Regions from separate parts of the Mesorhizobium sp. M0954 genome, predicted to be linked through region 1. Evidence: riboswitches for the same ligand, from Rfam matches in the RefSeq annotation. Region 1 holds a riboswitch; the other holds the start of a gene.

What was found. Region 1 has a riboswitch for S-adenosylmethionine ahead of metX (homoserine O-acetyltransferase MetX). Riboswitches for the same ligand answer to the same signal wherever they lie in the genome.
Region 2: linked by a shared signal. The riboswitch ahead of NKH93_RS06100 (O-succinylhomoserine sulfhydrylase) and the one ahead of metX (homoserine O-acetyltransferase MetX) in region 1 are both predicted to bind S-adenosylmethionine.

The regions. Positions count from the first base shown of each region.
Region 1 covers NZ_JAMYNR010000008.1:104,778-112,043, forward strand. Annotated here, with positions in the region: gene NKH93_RS13335 (RNA polymerase subunit sigma-70) at 1-152, opposite strand, end outside; gene NKH93_RS13340 (SDR family NAD(P)-dependent oxidoreductase) at 195-941, opposite strand; gene NKH93_RS13345 (DUF1330 domain-containing protein) at 1,177-1,497, shown strand; gene NKH93_RS13350 (hypothetical protein) at 1,583-1,789, opposite strand; gene NKH93_RS13355 (hypothetical protein) at 1,788-2,009, shown strand; gene metW (methionine biosynthesis protein MetW) at 2,061-2,675, opposite strand; gene metX (homoserine O-acetyltransferase MetX) at 2,734-3,903, opposite strand; SAM riboswitch at 3,980-4,057, opposite strand; gene hisC (histidinol-phosphate transaminase) at 4,196-5,305, shown strand; gene NKH93_RS13375 (prephenate/arogenate dehydrogenase family protein) at 5,312-6,247, shown strand; gene NKH93_RS13380 (DUF2125 domain-containing protein) at 6,381-7,266, opposite strand, start outside.
Region 2 covers NZ_JAMYNR010000003.1:189,336-196,601, forward strand. Annotated here, with positions in the region: gene mmsA (multiple monosaccharide ABC transporter ATP-binding protein) at 1-179, shown strand, start outside; gene mmsB (multiple monosaccharide ABC transporter permease) at 176-1,468, shown strand; gene araD1 (AraD1 family protein) at 1,659-2,651, shown strand; gene NKH93_RS06090 (hypothetical protein) at 2,679-3,131, shown strand; gene NKH93_RS06095 (2'-deoxycytidine 5'-triphosphate deaminase) at 3,149-4,243, opposite strand; SAM riboswitch at 4,379-4,456, shown strand; gene NKH93_RS06100 (O-succinylhomoserine sulfhydrylase) at 4,527-5,717, shown strand; gene NKH93_RS06105 (ceramide glucosyltransferase) at 5,754-6,905, opposite strand; gene apaG (Co2+/Mg2+ efflux facilitator ApaG/CorD) at 7,133-7,266, shown strand, end outside.

The DNA.
Region 1 (7,266 bases):
TGGACGAGGTCGTCGGCCTCGTGCAGCGAACCCATCATGCGATAACAATGCAGCTTGAGCTCGCGGCGATGCGCGGCCGTGACCTTCTCGAAGGCCAGCCGATCGAGGATCGGCTGGCGTGATGGTTGCAGAGGTGGTTGACCGTTTGTCATGTGGCTTCTGCGGTTACGAGCGAGCGTTGCATTACGCGCCCCTCAGGCGGCCGGGGCAAGCCCGCTACCGCTCACCATGAAGGAACTGCCTTGCGGCTGGCCGGTGGCGAGTGCGACCACCGCCCGTCCGACATCGGCCGGCGTTTGCATGTCGGTCATGGCGGCGATGAAGTCCGCCGGCTGGATGCCCATATAGGCCGCTATGCTGTCGACGCCGGCTTTGCCCACGCCGGTTTCCGGCATGATGCGCATCGGCGCGAGCGCCATGAAGCGCAGGCCGAGGCCAAGCCGGTCGGCCTCCTTCTGGCTATGACCGGCCAGGAACATCTGCATGCGTTTTGCGCCAGCATAGCCGCCGGCGTTCGGTGGTCCGCCGGTCAAGGCCGCGCCGCTGGAGATCAGAACGATCCGGGTCCCCGGCTTGAGCGGACGCCGCAGAGCGGCCCGGCAAAACAGGAACGACGCCTTGACGTCCGTGTCCCAATTTGCCGAGAACGCCTTCCAGTTCTGTTCATGCACCGGCGCAGAAGGCGCCAGCGCACCTGCGCAGATCACCAGTACGTCCGGCTCAAGCGCGGCGAAGACCTTATCCGGGGCGGAGTCCATCGTAGCATCGGCCGCAAGCGTCTTCACGCCCGAGACCTCCCAGGCAAATTGCGCCAGGGCCTGTTTTCCGCGGGCGACGGCCAGCACCGTCGCTTTCTCCTTGAGGGCGGCCTCCGCGATGGAGCGGCCGACACCACGGCTGCCTCCGACGACGACGACATTCTGATTTTGCAACGATCCCATGGATCACCTCTCTATTCCCGGCCGCCGGACCATCCAGGCGCGCTCATCGATAAGGACAGCGCAGGTGGGTGGAAATCATCGGTGCCAGGCGGAAATATCTTTCCGCTGACGGCAGCGGCGCGTCGGTTTTGTATTCAGTGTCATTACCTCGGGGGTAATCGACCTGTGCGCGACGTCTCGGCAAACTGCTCCCATCAAGCCGGTTGTCCGGCCTTCGACCACAAGGAGTTACGCCATGACCGCCTACGCCGTCGCCCATATGCGCCAGGTCACGCCGGGACCGCAGATCGCCGAGTACCTGCACAAGATCGATGCCACGCTGGAACCGTTTGGCGGCCGCTTCGTGGTGCACGGAGGCGAGGTGGAAGTCGTTGAAAACACCTGGCCGGGCTATCTCATAGTCATCGAGTTTCCCAACCGGCAGCAGGCACGTGCATGGTACGACTCGCCCGCCTATCAGGAGATATTGCCGCTGCGTACCAGCAATTCCCGGTCCGACGTGGTCTTCGTTGATGGCATCCAGCACCCGCACAAGGCCACGGACGTGCTTGAATAGAGGGAATGATCGGGTACAACCGGCGTCTATGGTGCCGCCATCTATCTGGCGGCACCGAATTTGGATCGCGTCTGCATCGGCAGCTTCACCGCCCCTGCAGCACCTTGATCGCGTTGGACATGTCGCCATGCGACAATGCAGCCAGGTAATCCGAGTAGTTGATCCTGCCGTTCGCGAAGCCGTTCATCAATCGCGTGCAGAACGTGTGTTCCAATCCGGCATCCGGGACGTTCATGAGCGCGGCGAGGTTTGCCCTTTCAACCTTGCCGAACCGCATCTTGAATTTGGTCATGCACCGCTGGATCGCCTGCCGTTTCAGCGCCGGGCTGCCGCTCAACGCGACTTGTCCATTCTGGAAATCGGTCTTCGACGTCGTGCATCCGGAAATCAAAGTGGCCGACATCAAAGCTGTTGCTAATACTAACGTCTTCATTGCTTCCCCCAAACCAACCCGTTTGAGACCTGTTAAAGCAACAAAGAATGCCGGGCAACTTCATTGGATTGAAAATTGAAAATATGGTTTCTTGCGCAGGTCTGAGGTTCGTTGCTTCTGCCTGTCAAACCTATCGTTTCAGCAGGAATACCGCTTGCTGGCCGAAAAAGTTCCAGAACCACCAAGGCATGGAGAAGCCGATCCGCTGGCCGTTGGCGTCGAGCGCGGTTGCCTTTTCCACCGTCGCGCCAAGCTCGTCGCACAGATTGACGAAGTCGCGAATGGTGCAGAAATGGATGTTGGGCGTGTCGTACCAGGAATAGGGCAGGTCCTTGGTCACCGGCATGCGGCCGTTGAAGAGCAGCGAAAGGCGCACCCGCCAGTGGCCGAAATTCGGGAATGAGACGATGGCGCGGTTGCCGATCCGGAGCAGTTCGTCGAGCACCAGCTTCGGATTGCGGGTCGCCTGCAAGGTCTGCGACAGAACGACGAAGTCGAAACCCTTGTCGGGATAGAATTGGAGATCCTTGTCGGCATCGCCTTGAATAACCGACAGGCCGCGCGCCACGCATTCGTTGACGCCGCGCTGCGACAGTTCCAGCCCGCGGCCATCGACCTTCTTGGTCTCCTGCAGCAATTCGAGCAGCAGGCCGTCGCCGGAACCGACGTCCAGCACCCGCGACTGCGGCGGGATGAGATCGGCGACGACTTCGAGGTCGACGCGCTGGGCGCGGTTGACGCTCATGCCTTCGGCTCCTGCCTGGCGCATGATCCTGATCCGAACGGTCCGCAACTTTTCGGGGTCATGCGCCGAGCCCTCTCGCCCGCGCGGCCGAGGCGATGAAGCCCTTGATGGCGGCGAACAGTTCCGGTTCGTCGAGCAGGAAGGCGTCGTGGCCGCGGTCGGTCTCGATCTCGACGAACGATACCGAGGCGCCGGCTGCGTTCAGCGCGTGCACGACCGAGCGGCTCTCCTCGGTCGGGAACAGCCAATCGCTGGTGAACGAAACCAGGCAGAAGCGCGTCTTGGTGCCGGCGAAGGCATCGGCCAGCCGGCCGCCATGGTCGGCGGCGAGATCGAAATAATCCATCGCCCGCGTCATGTAGAGATAGGAGTTGGCATCGAAGCGATCGACGAAGGTCATGCCCTGATGGCGCAGATAGCTCTCGATCTGGAAGTCGGCATCGAAGCCGAAGGTAAGCGCTTCGCGGTCCTGCAGGTTGCGGCCGAACTTGCGGTGCAGCGCTGCTTCCGACAGATAGGTGATGTGGGCGGCCATGCGCGCCACCGCCAGCCCCTTTTCCGGCCGCTTGCCATGCTCGAAATATTTGCCGCCATGCCAGTCCGGGTCGGCCATCACTGCCTGCCTGCCGACCTCGTGGAAAGCGATGTTCTGCGAGGAATGGCGGGCACCGGTGGCGATCGGCAGCGCCGAGAAGACGCGCTCCGGATAGCTGGAGGCCCATTGCAGCACCTGCATGCCGCCCATCGAGCCGCCAAGCACGCTGAACAGCTGTTCGATGCCGAAATGCTCGACCAGCATCAGCTGCGCCCGCACCATGTCGCGGATGGTGATGATCGGCAGGTCGAGCCCGTAGGGCTTGGCGGTGGCGGGATTGGTCGAGGCGGGGCCGGTGGAGCCGAGACAGCCGCCGATGACGTTTGACGAGATGACGAAGAAACGGTCGGTATCGATGATCTTGCCGGGACCGATCAGCACTTCCCACCAGCCCGGCTTGCCGGTCACCGGATTGGTGTTGGCGACATGCTGGTCGCCGGTCAGCGCATGGCAGACGAGGATGGCGTTGGAGCGCGCGTCGTTGAGCGTGCCATAGGTCTGGTAGGCAATCTGGAACGGCGACAGCAGCGTGCCGGCGTCGAGCTTGAGCGGCTTGTCGGCGCCGAAACGCAACACCGGGCTCGACGGCTGGTCGGCCTCGTTGTTGGTTTTTCGCGCGCGCAAAGCGACCATCACATCTCCTTGCCCGGCCTTCAGTTGTCCACCGGTCTGGGCAACAAAAAACCGGCCATGCCTTCGCAAAGCCGGTTACAAGATGCAAACGGCCCTTTAGCAAGTTGTTTAACGTGGCTGCAAGCCGACCGGCCAAATCACCACGGAACTGTAGCCGTTCTTCTATGACTCGCGCATGGCTTCGTCAACGGCAAGTTCTTGATCCCGAATTGCCGGCCCTCGACATTCCGGGCCACGGCTTGTATTTCCGCTGCGGCTTCCGGATGGAGGCACTCTCGACGGATTTCATGAAATGAGTCAGACACCGGATCAGACACGTCCAAAGCCCCGCGCCGGCATCATGGACATCGAAGCCTATGTGCCCGGCAAGAGCGCGGCGCCTGAAGGTGTCGCCAAGGTCCATAAATTGTCGGCGAACGAGAACCCGCTCGGCCCTTCGCCAAAGGCGATAGAGGCCGCGCGCGCGGTCGCCGACAAGCTCGCGGTCTATCCCGACGGCAGCGCCATGCGCCTGAGGGAAGCGATCGCCGAGGTGCACGGGCTCAACCCGGCGAACATCGTCTGCTCCAACGGCTCCGACGAGATTCTGGGCCTGCTGGCGCAGACCTACCTCGCGCCCGGCGACGAAGCCATCATCACCGAACACGGCTTCATGGTCTACAAGATCTACATACAGTCGGCCGGTGCCGTCCCGGTGACGGTCAAGGAGACCGATGAACGCGCCGATATCGATGCGATCCTCGCCGCGGTGACGCCGGCTACCCGGATCATCTTCCTTGCCAATCCAAACAATCCAACCGGCACCTACTTGCCGTTCCAGGAGGTGCGCCGCCTGCATGCCGGCCTGCCGCGAAACGTGCTTCTGGTGCTGGATGCAGCTTACGCCGAATATGTCCGGCGCAACGATTATGAAGCCGGCGTCGAGTTGGTGGGCAGCGCGGAAAACGTGGTCATGACCCGCACTTTCTCCAAATTGGGCCTGGGCGGGGCGCGGATCGGCTGGATGTATGCGCCAATGCACGTCATCGACGCGATCAACCGCGTGCGGGGACCCTTCAACGTCAATGCGACGGCAATCGAGGCCGGCATCGCGGCGATCCGCGACCGTGCCCACATCGAACGCAGCGTCGCGCACAACGAGACCTGGCTGGCCTGGCTGAGCGAGCAATTAAGCGGGCTCGGGCTGCGGGTGACACCGAGCGTCGGCAATTTCATCCTCATCCACTTTCCCGAGGACAAAAAGCATTCGGCGGCGGCCGCCGACGACTACCTCAGTGCGCGCGGCTACATATTGCGGCGCGTTTCCGGGTACGGTTTTCCCAACGCGCTGCGCATGAGCATCGGCACCGAAGAGGCCAATCGCGGCGTTGTCGCAGCACTCGCGACATTCCTGAAAAGCTAGAACACCATGACATCACCGATGTTCGAAAAAATCGCGCTGGTCGGCATCGGCCTGATCGGCTCGTCGCTGGCCCGCGTCATCCGCCGCGAGGGGCTCGCCGGCCAAATCGCGATTTCGACGCGCAGCGAAGCGACGCTGGCACGGGCGAGCCAACTCGGCCTTGGCGACACCTATACGACGGATGCGAAAGAGGCGGTTCGCGATGCTGATCTGGTTATCGTTTCGGTGCCGGTCGGTTCTTCCGGTACGGTCGCCGCGGAGATCGCGCCGGCGCTGAAGAAGGGCGCCATCCTCACCGATGTCGGCTCGACCAAGGCGTCGGTGATCGCGCAGATGCAGCCGCACGTGCCTGATGGCGTGCACTTCATCCCCGGCCATCCTTTGGCCGGCACCGAAAAATCGGGACCGGACGCCGGTTTTGCCGAACTGTTCGAGAACCGCTGGTGCATTTTCACGCCGCTGCCCGGCACCGATCCCGCAGCACTGGAAAAGCTCTCGGAATTCTGGCGCCGCTGCGGCTCCAACATCGACACGATGGACCCGCAGCATCACGACATGACGCTGGCCATCGTTTCGCACCTGCCGCATATTATCGCTTACAACATCGTCGGTACCGCCGACGATCTGGAGTCGGTGACCAAGTCCGAGGTCATCAAATACTCGGCTTCCGGCTTTCGCGACTTCACCCGTCTCGCGGCGTCCGACCCGACCATGTGGCGCGACGTCTGCCTGCACAACAAGGACGCCATTCTCGAAATGCTGGCGCGGTTTTCCGAGGATCTGTCCTCGCTGCAGCGGGCGATCCGCTGGGGCGACGGCGAAAAACTGTTCGACCTGTTCACCCGCACCCGCGCCGTCCGCCGCTCGATCATCGAGGCCGGCCAGGATATCGACGTACCGGATTTCGGCCGCCAGGCAGTCGAACACCCGCCGAAGGGATAAGCCGCGGCAGGCCGATCGCAGGCCAGCCTGGCTTAGAGCGGTTCATCGTTTCACAGAAACGCCGAACGGCTCTATCTCTTTGTTTTGCGCAATTCCGGACGGAAAACCGTTTCACACTTTTCCTGGAATTGCTCTAGTCGAGCGGCTTGATCTTGCCGAGCGGGATGAAGCCGAGCGAGGCCTTGCCCCTGACGATCTTGAGCGGCATCGACGGCTGGTTGCCGAGGAGCGCCAGTCCGGCAAAGCCGGTCTGGATCTCTTTCTTCTGCTCGGGGATGGCGGTGGCGAGGATTGCCGCCACGGCCTTTGGATCATTGAGCCTGATCGTCAGGTCGGCATTTATGAGACCGTCGTCATCGACCGACAGCGGTCCGGAAACGGTGATGCGCGCAGTTCCGGACGACAGATCGAGCTCGTGGATTTCGGCCGCCTGGCCGCGCAGGCTCTTCGGATTTGCCTTGATCAGTGTCACGCCGTTTTTCAGCGTGACGTCGCCGCTGCCGTCGAGCGGCGGCAAGACGCGCCCGCCGATGGCCGCTGCGTCGATTTCAAGATCGGTGAAATTGCCGGCAGAGTCGATGTCCGGGCCGTTTGGGCGCAATTGTCCGGTGGCGGTTCCGGCGCTGAACAGCGAGACGGGATCGGTGTCGTCTGCCGGATCGGTCTGGCCGGACAGGCCTTCTGCCTGCAGCGAGAGGCGTCTCGGCAGCGGCCAGGACAGCTTCATGTCGGCCCGCAGATCATCCCAGTCGATCCAGAGCGGGGTCATGCCGGGAACAGAGGTCCTGAGCGGCCCCCTGAGCTCGGCGGCAGGCGACAGAAGGCGGGTGATCTGCGTGGCGGCGTTGATCTTGCCTGTCGATGCCGCGACGTTGCGGCTGTCGTCCTCGTAAGCCAGGCTGTCGCAGGAAACGGTGAAGCTGAAGGGATAGCCGCTGACCGCGAGATTGGCGCAGTCGGCCTTGATGCCTTTGTCGTCGAGATCGGCGACCGCCTTTTTGGTGGCGCTCTCGACCAGG
Region 2 (7,266 bases), on a different contig from region 1:
TCGCCTCCGAGGGTAAGGCAATCATCGTCATCTCGTCGGAAATGCCCGAACTGCTCGGCATCACCGACCGCATCTACGTCATGAACGAAGGACGCATCGTCGGCGAAATGGCGGCAAGCGACGCCAGCCAGGAAAAGATAATGCGCGCCATCGTCCGCGGAGAAGGAAAAGCATCATGAGCACCGAAAGCGCTCCCGGGCCGCAGACCGGCGTTGCCCAGGATCTACAACAGGGACCTCGCATTGCCGTCTCGGCGCTGGTCACCAACCTGCGCGAATACGGGTTGGTGCTGGCGTTGATCGCAATCATGGTGTTCTTCCAGTTCACCACGTCCGGAACGCTGTTCAAGCCGGTGAACCTCAGCAATCTCGTGCAGCAGAACAGCTTCATCATCGTGATGGCGCTGGGCATGCTTCTGGTGATCGTTTCGGGTCACATCGATCTCAGCGTCGGCTCCGTCGCCGGCTTCATCGGCGCACTGGCGGCGATGATGATGGTCATCTGGCCGCTTGGCCCATTGAGCAATCCGCTGGTGGTGTCGATCATCTGCCTGATCGTCGGTGGTGCGATCGGCGCGGCACAAGGCTACTGGATTGCCTATCACCGAATACCGAGCTTTATCGTCACGCTGGCGGGCATGCTGATCTTCCGCGGCATCTGCCAGGCGCTGCTGGGTGGCGGGTCTTCCGTAGGGCCGCTTCCCGTCGGCTTCAAGGCGCTCAGTTCCGGCTTCATTCCGGACCTGATCGGCCCATTGACGCTGATACCGCCAACCGTGAACGCCGCCGGCAAAACCATTGTCGGCAGCGGCCTGACGCTGCACCTGACGACGATCGTGATCGGCCTCGTCGCCGTGCTCGCCTATGCCTATTTCGGGCTCAGGGCTCGGCGCACCCGCGAGAAGCATGGCTACGAAGCCGAGCCCTTCTCGCTGTTCGTCGTCAAGACCCTGGTGATCAGCGCGCTGGCGCTGTTTCTCGTCTACCAATTCGCCACCTATAGGGGCCTCCCCATCGTTCTCATGGTGATGGGCGTGCTGATCGCGTTGTTCGTCTTCGTTACCAAACGCATGACGATCGGCCGTCGCATCTATGCAATGGGCGGCAATGCCAAGGCAGCCCAGCTATCGGGCATCAAGACCGAACGGCTGACGTTGATGGTGTTCATCAATATGGGCGTGCTGTCGGCACTCGGCGGTCTGATTATCGCAGCGCGCCTGGGGCAGGCTGTGCCGGCGGCCGGCCTCGGCAGCGAGCTCGACGTCATCGCCGCGGTGTTCATCGGTGGCGCTTCGGCGATGGGCGGCGTCGGCCAGGTCATCGGCGCGGTGGTCGGCGGCTTCATCATGGGCGTCATGAACAACGGCATGTCGATCATGGGCGTCAATGTCGACTGGCAGCAGGTGGTCAAAGGCCTGGTGCTGCTCGGCGCCGTCGTCTTCGACGTCTACAACAAGAACAAGGCTTGAGAGGCAACCAGGAGGCATACGGGTCACATCGCGGCGCTGCCGGGCGGCGCAAAGAAGTCCCCCGAGGGACCTGATCCGCGAGCGCAATCCGGACGAAGAATTTCAACCGAGGCGCGGACAGGGTCCTGGCCGCGCAGGGCAGGGTTTGCCGAGAAAGGGCAGGCCAGCCCACAATTCAGAGAGGGTTACCATGCTGATCTCACAAATCCTCGACGACGCCGAGACGATCCGCGTCGTTGCCCGCAACGGCGGCAAGACCCGCGTCATCAACGGCGCCCGCAGCGTCTATTCGCTGGCGATGGAAGCCGCGCGTACCGGCAGCGGGCTTGTCGCCCTGATCGAGCGCAAGGGCTTCGGCGAAACCGTCGATCTCGACGCAGCCTACAAGAAGGGACGGCTGCTGTCGCCGATCAACCATCCCGATCCGGCGCATCTCCATCTCACCGGCACCGGGCTGACGCATCTCGGCTCCGCCGCGACCCGCGATTCCATGCACAAGAAGCTCAGCACGGACGGCGAGGAACAGCTGACCGATTCCATGAAGATGTTCCGCATGGGGCTTGAGGGCGGCAAGCCGGCGAAAGGCCAGATCGGCGTGCAGCCGGAATGGTTCTACAAGGGCAACGGCACCATGGCGGTGGCGCCCGGGGCGGCGCTTATGTCGCCGGCCTTCGCCCAGGATGCCGGCGAGGAGCCGGAAATCGCCGGTATCTATGTGATCGGCGACGACGGCGCCCCGTTCCGCGTCGGCTTCACGCTGTCTAACGAGTTTTCCGACCACGTCACCGAGCGTGTGAACTATCTCTTCCTTGCCCATTCCAAGCTGCGCAACGCTTCGTTCGGGCCGGAGATCCTGATCGGCGATCTGCCGTCCGATATCCGCGGCGCTTCACGCATCCTGCGCGACGGCAAGCTGCTTTGGGAAAAGCCGTTCCTGTCGGGCGAGGCGAACATGTCGCACACCATTGGCAATCTCGAGCATCACCACTTCAAATACTCGGCCTTCCGCCAGCCGGGCGACGTGCATGTGCACATGTTCGGCACGGCGACGCTGTCCTTTGCCGACGGCATCAGGACCGAGGCCGGTGACGTATTCGAAATCGAGGCGCAGGATTTCGGCCTGCCTCTGCGCAACCCGCTTGAAATCGAGCAGCCGGTGAAGGTGGCGGTGAAGGCGTTGTAAACTGGTGACATAATTCAGGGGCGAGAAATGAACGGCCTGCGGATTGGCACTGTGTTCGTAAGTTTAGTCCTGTTCCTCGCCTATTTCTCCCCAGCGGCTTACAGCGCCGGACAATGCAGCGCAAAATCCTATCGCGGGGCCCGGATGTCGATGACTAACCGGCTTCTGGCCACCGGTTATTCGAAATCGCAAGTGAGCTTTCTGATGCGCAACGCGGATCGCATGACGTCCGCACTCCGCGCTGACAGACTGAACGACAATGGCAGAGCCTGCGGTATCGACTCCGCCAGAGCCCATGTGCTGGGATGTATCGACAAGCAGTTGTTCCCCTTGCAGTCCAGCTCAAGCGCCTCACTTGACGACGAGAAGCAAACCAGAGGATTTTGGGGGAAGAAGCGATTGGCAGTGCGAGAACTGCTCTTTATCGGTCAGTTTCATGGCTGCCTTGGCGCCGCGAAAGAATATCTGTTTCGCGGCTGACGGAATTGCGAACAAGCTCAGCGGGCGGCGCGGAAATGCTTGGACAGTTTCAGGCCCTGCGCCTGATAGTTCGAGCCGAGATCTGTGCCGTAGAGCGCCCGCGGCCGTTTCAGCATGTGCTCGTAGACCAACCGTCCAACGATCTGGCCGTGATCGAGGATGAACGGCACTTCGTGGCTACGCACCTCGAGCACCGCCCGACTGCCGGTGCCGCCCGACGCCGAATGGCCGAAACCCGGGTCGAAGAAACCGGCATAATGGACGCGGAACTCGCCGACCAGCGGATCGAAGGGCGTCATTTCGGCCGCGTAGAGCGGCGGCACATGCACCGCCTCGCGCGACACCAGAATATAGAATTCGTCCGGATCGAGCACCAGCTCGCCGGCACCGCTCTTGTAAAGCGGCTCCCAGAAATCGACGACATCCTGCGCGGCGCGCTTGTCGACGTCGACCAGGCCGGTGTGGTGCTTGCCGCGATAGCCGACAAGCCCATCCTTGTCGCCGTCGAGGTCGATCGACAGCGCGATGCCGCCGCCTGAGATGTTGGGTGGTTCGGTGGCGACCAGCATCTCGGTGCGGTGCAGGTCGTGCAGCTCGCTTTCCGACAAGAGCGCATTGCCGGTGCGGAACCTGATCTGCGACAGCCGCGAGCCGGTGCGCACGACGATCGGGAAAGTGCGCGGGCTGACCTCCAGATAGAGCGGGCCTTCATAGCCGGCGGCGATCTTGTCGAACTCGTGGCCGCGGTCGGTCATTACCCGAGTGAAGATATCGAGCCGTCCGGTCGAGCTTTTCGGGTTGGCGGAGGCGGAAATATGGGCGGGCAGCGCCAGGCTTTCGAGCAGCGGCACGATGTAGACGCAGCCGGTTTCCAGCACAGCACCTTCGGCGAGGTTGATCTCGTGCAGCTTCAGCCGGTCGAGCTTGTCGGCTACCCTGTGGTCCGGGCCGGGCAAGAAGGAAGCACGCACCCGCCAGGCCTTGTCGCCGAGCCTGAGGTCAAGGCTGGCCGGCTGGATCTGATCGGCATCGAGCGTGCGCGGCGATTTCAGCGCGCCCGTCTGGAACAGCGCGGAAATATCCTGATCGGGAAGAATGCCTGTCTGCCGCAAGGGTCTGGCTCCGTTCGAACGCCGGGCGAGGTCTTGTTCTGTCGCAGGTCCGACCGTGGACGCCTTTGGCACCTGCTTGGTACAACCCTCTTAATCATGCCGGCAATTGACGCAAGCGTGGCGCGGGTCTAAAGCTCGTTATCCCGTGGTGATTTGGCCGGTCGGCTTGCAGCCACGTTAAACAAGTCGCTAAAGGACCGTCGGGCCGCAAGGCCATATGGACCGGTTGCGACTTTCGCGACCGGTTTTTTGTTGTTTGGACCAATTTTGGTGTTTGGATGGAATGATGACCAAGAAGCGCGACTGGAAGCCTCAGACCGCACTCGTGCATGCCGGAACGCTGCGTTCCGGCTTTGGCGAGACCTCCGAGGCGATGTATCTCACCCAAGGCTATGTCTACGAGACGGCGCAAGCGGCGGAGGCCCGCTTCAAGGGCGAGGAGCCGGGCTTCATCTATTCGCGCTATGCCAATCCGACGGTCGACATGTTTGAAAAACGCATGTGCGCGCTGGAAGGAGCCGAAGACGCGCGCGCCACGGCATCCGGCATGGCGGCGGTGACGGCAGCACTGCTGTGCAGCGCCAAGGCGGGCGACCATATCGTAGCGGCGCGCGCGCTGTTCGGCTCCTGCCGCTGGGTGGTCGAGACGCTGGCGCCGAAATACGGCATTGAGGCAACGCTGGTCGACGGCACCGACATCGCCAATTGGGAAAAGGCGGTCAAGCCGAACACCAAACTGTTCTTCCTGGAAAGCCCGACCAATCCTACGCTGGAAGTGATCGACATTGCCGCCGTCGCGGCACTTGCCAATTCGATCGGCGCCAGGCTGATCGTCGATAATGTCTTCGCCACGCCCTTGCAGCAGAAACCCCTGCAGCTCGGCGCCCACATCGTCGTCTATTCGGCCACGAAGCATATTGACGGCCAGGGGCGCTGTCTTGGCGGCATCGTTCTGTCGGACAAGAAATGGATCGACGAGAACCTGCATGACTATTTCCGCCACACCGGCCCAAGCCTCTCGCCCTTCAATGCCTGGACGCTGCTGAAAGGCCTTGAGACGCTGCCGCTACGCGTACGCCAGCAGACGGAAAGTGCCGGCCGCATCGCGGATTTCCTGGCCGAGCGTCCGCAAATCGCCCGTGTCATCTATCCTGGCCGTGCCGACCACCCGCAAGCGGCCGTGGTCAAGAAGCAGATGTCGGGTGGCTCGACGCTGATCTGCCTCGATGTGAAGGGCGGCAAGCAGGCGGCCTTTGCCTTCCAGAACGCACTCGACGTCGTGCTCATTTCCAACAATCTCGGCGACGCCAAGAGCCTGATCACCCATCCGGCGACGACGACGCACAAGAACTTGACCGATGAGGCCCGCGCCGAGCTCGGCATCGGACCGGGAACACTCAGGCTGTCAGTTGGCCTTGAGGACGCCGACGACCTGCTCGAAGACATCGAGCAGGCACTGAGAGTTGCCGGATAAGGGATGGCCGAACAGAGGCGAGCGGGGACGCGCCGATCAGGCGCCGGACGGGGTCTCTTCCAGCTCCGCGACGGTCTTTGTCTGGATAGTCATCACGTTGCCGCGCCAGTCGACGGCGCCGCTCAGCCATCCGCGCGCCCAAATGGCGGGAAGCATCAGGTCTCGCGCCATCATCGCCGGGATCGTGCGCGGCGACAGCTGCCATCCCTTGGCCGAGGCCAAGGCGCATTCCGGCAGGTAGGCCGCGACCAGCACGGCGATGGCGGTTGCCGGCAGGCTGACGCCGGCGTCAGCCGCCGCGATCAGCGCAAGCACCAGCGGCGGCGCCGCGCCGATCAGGATCTCGGGGGCGAAGAACAGCGCGAAGGTGACGCGGCGCAGCCGCGCCCAGCGCGCCTGCCGCGACCAGATCTCGCCAAGCGTGCGCCGGCCGAGCGGCTGTTCGAAGGGCGAGGCGACAAGATTGACCCGCAGTCCGAGCCCGTTGACCAGCTTGGTCGCGGCGGCGTCCTCGGCGATCTCGGCGGCAAGCGCGCGGATGCCGCCATTGGCGTCGAGCATCGGCTTGTTCCACAACATGCTCTTGCCCTGCGCGAAGCCGAGGCCGAGCGCCTCTCCAGCGTACTGCCAGCGTGCCTGCAGCGTGTTGAGAAAGGCGCATTCGACCTCCCCCCAGAAACTGTCCGGCCGTGAGCCGATCGGCGTCGAGCAGACGAGGCCAGTGCCATGCCGCCATGCCGCCATCAGCTGCTGGACGTAGTCGCTCGGCATAAGCACATTGGAATCGGCAAGAATAACCCAGCGATAATGCGCCGCTTCCCAACCCTTCACGCAATTGTTGAGTTTTGGATTGCCGCTGATGCGGTCGTCACCGACTAGAAGGCGGGCGCGAATAGCTGGAAAGCGCGCCATTGCGGCGGTGATCGGCTTGACCACCGGGTCGTCGGCATGGGCAACGCAGAAGATGAGTTCGTAGCGCGGCCAGTCGAGTGAGAAGGCGCGCTCCAGCGTCTCTTCGGCAAACGGCTCGACGCCGCGTGCCGGGATGACGATCGATACCGGCGGCGCGTTGGCGGGCGGTGCGATCCTGGCTGGTCGCTTCAGCTTCAGCGAAGCTAACAGGATGCTGGCGAGATTTGAAAGAAGGAGGGCTATGGAAAGGAGAGCGGCTGCGAATGTCGGTTCCATCGAGATCTGGTCACTCCAGAAGTGCCGGCCGCATGACGGCCGTTTTCAACAATTCGACAGAACGCTGAGTCGCCCGGCACAAGCCTGCACACCATCATTGTCATGTGTCACTTAAATGACATTGTTTTTCGGCACCTGCGCTCGAGTCGGGCAAGGAGATGACGCGCATCGTTGATCAAACTGCGCTGAGCGTCGAAAGTTCCATCTACATTGCTTTGGAGCAGTTTATGTACAGCGCCGTCACCCGCAACATCGAAGTGCAGGTCAGGCCGTTCTATCTGGAGGATCACTCCGACCCGCCGCAAAACCGCTATGTCTGGGGATATCAGGTGACCATCGACAATCAGTCGGATGAGTTCGT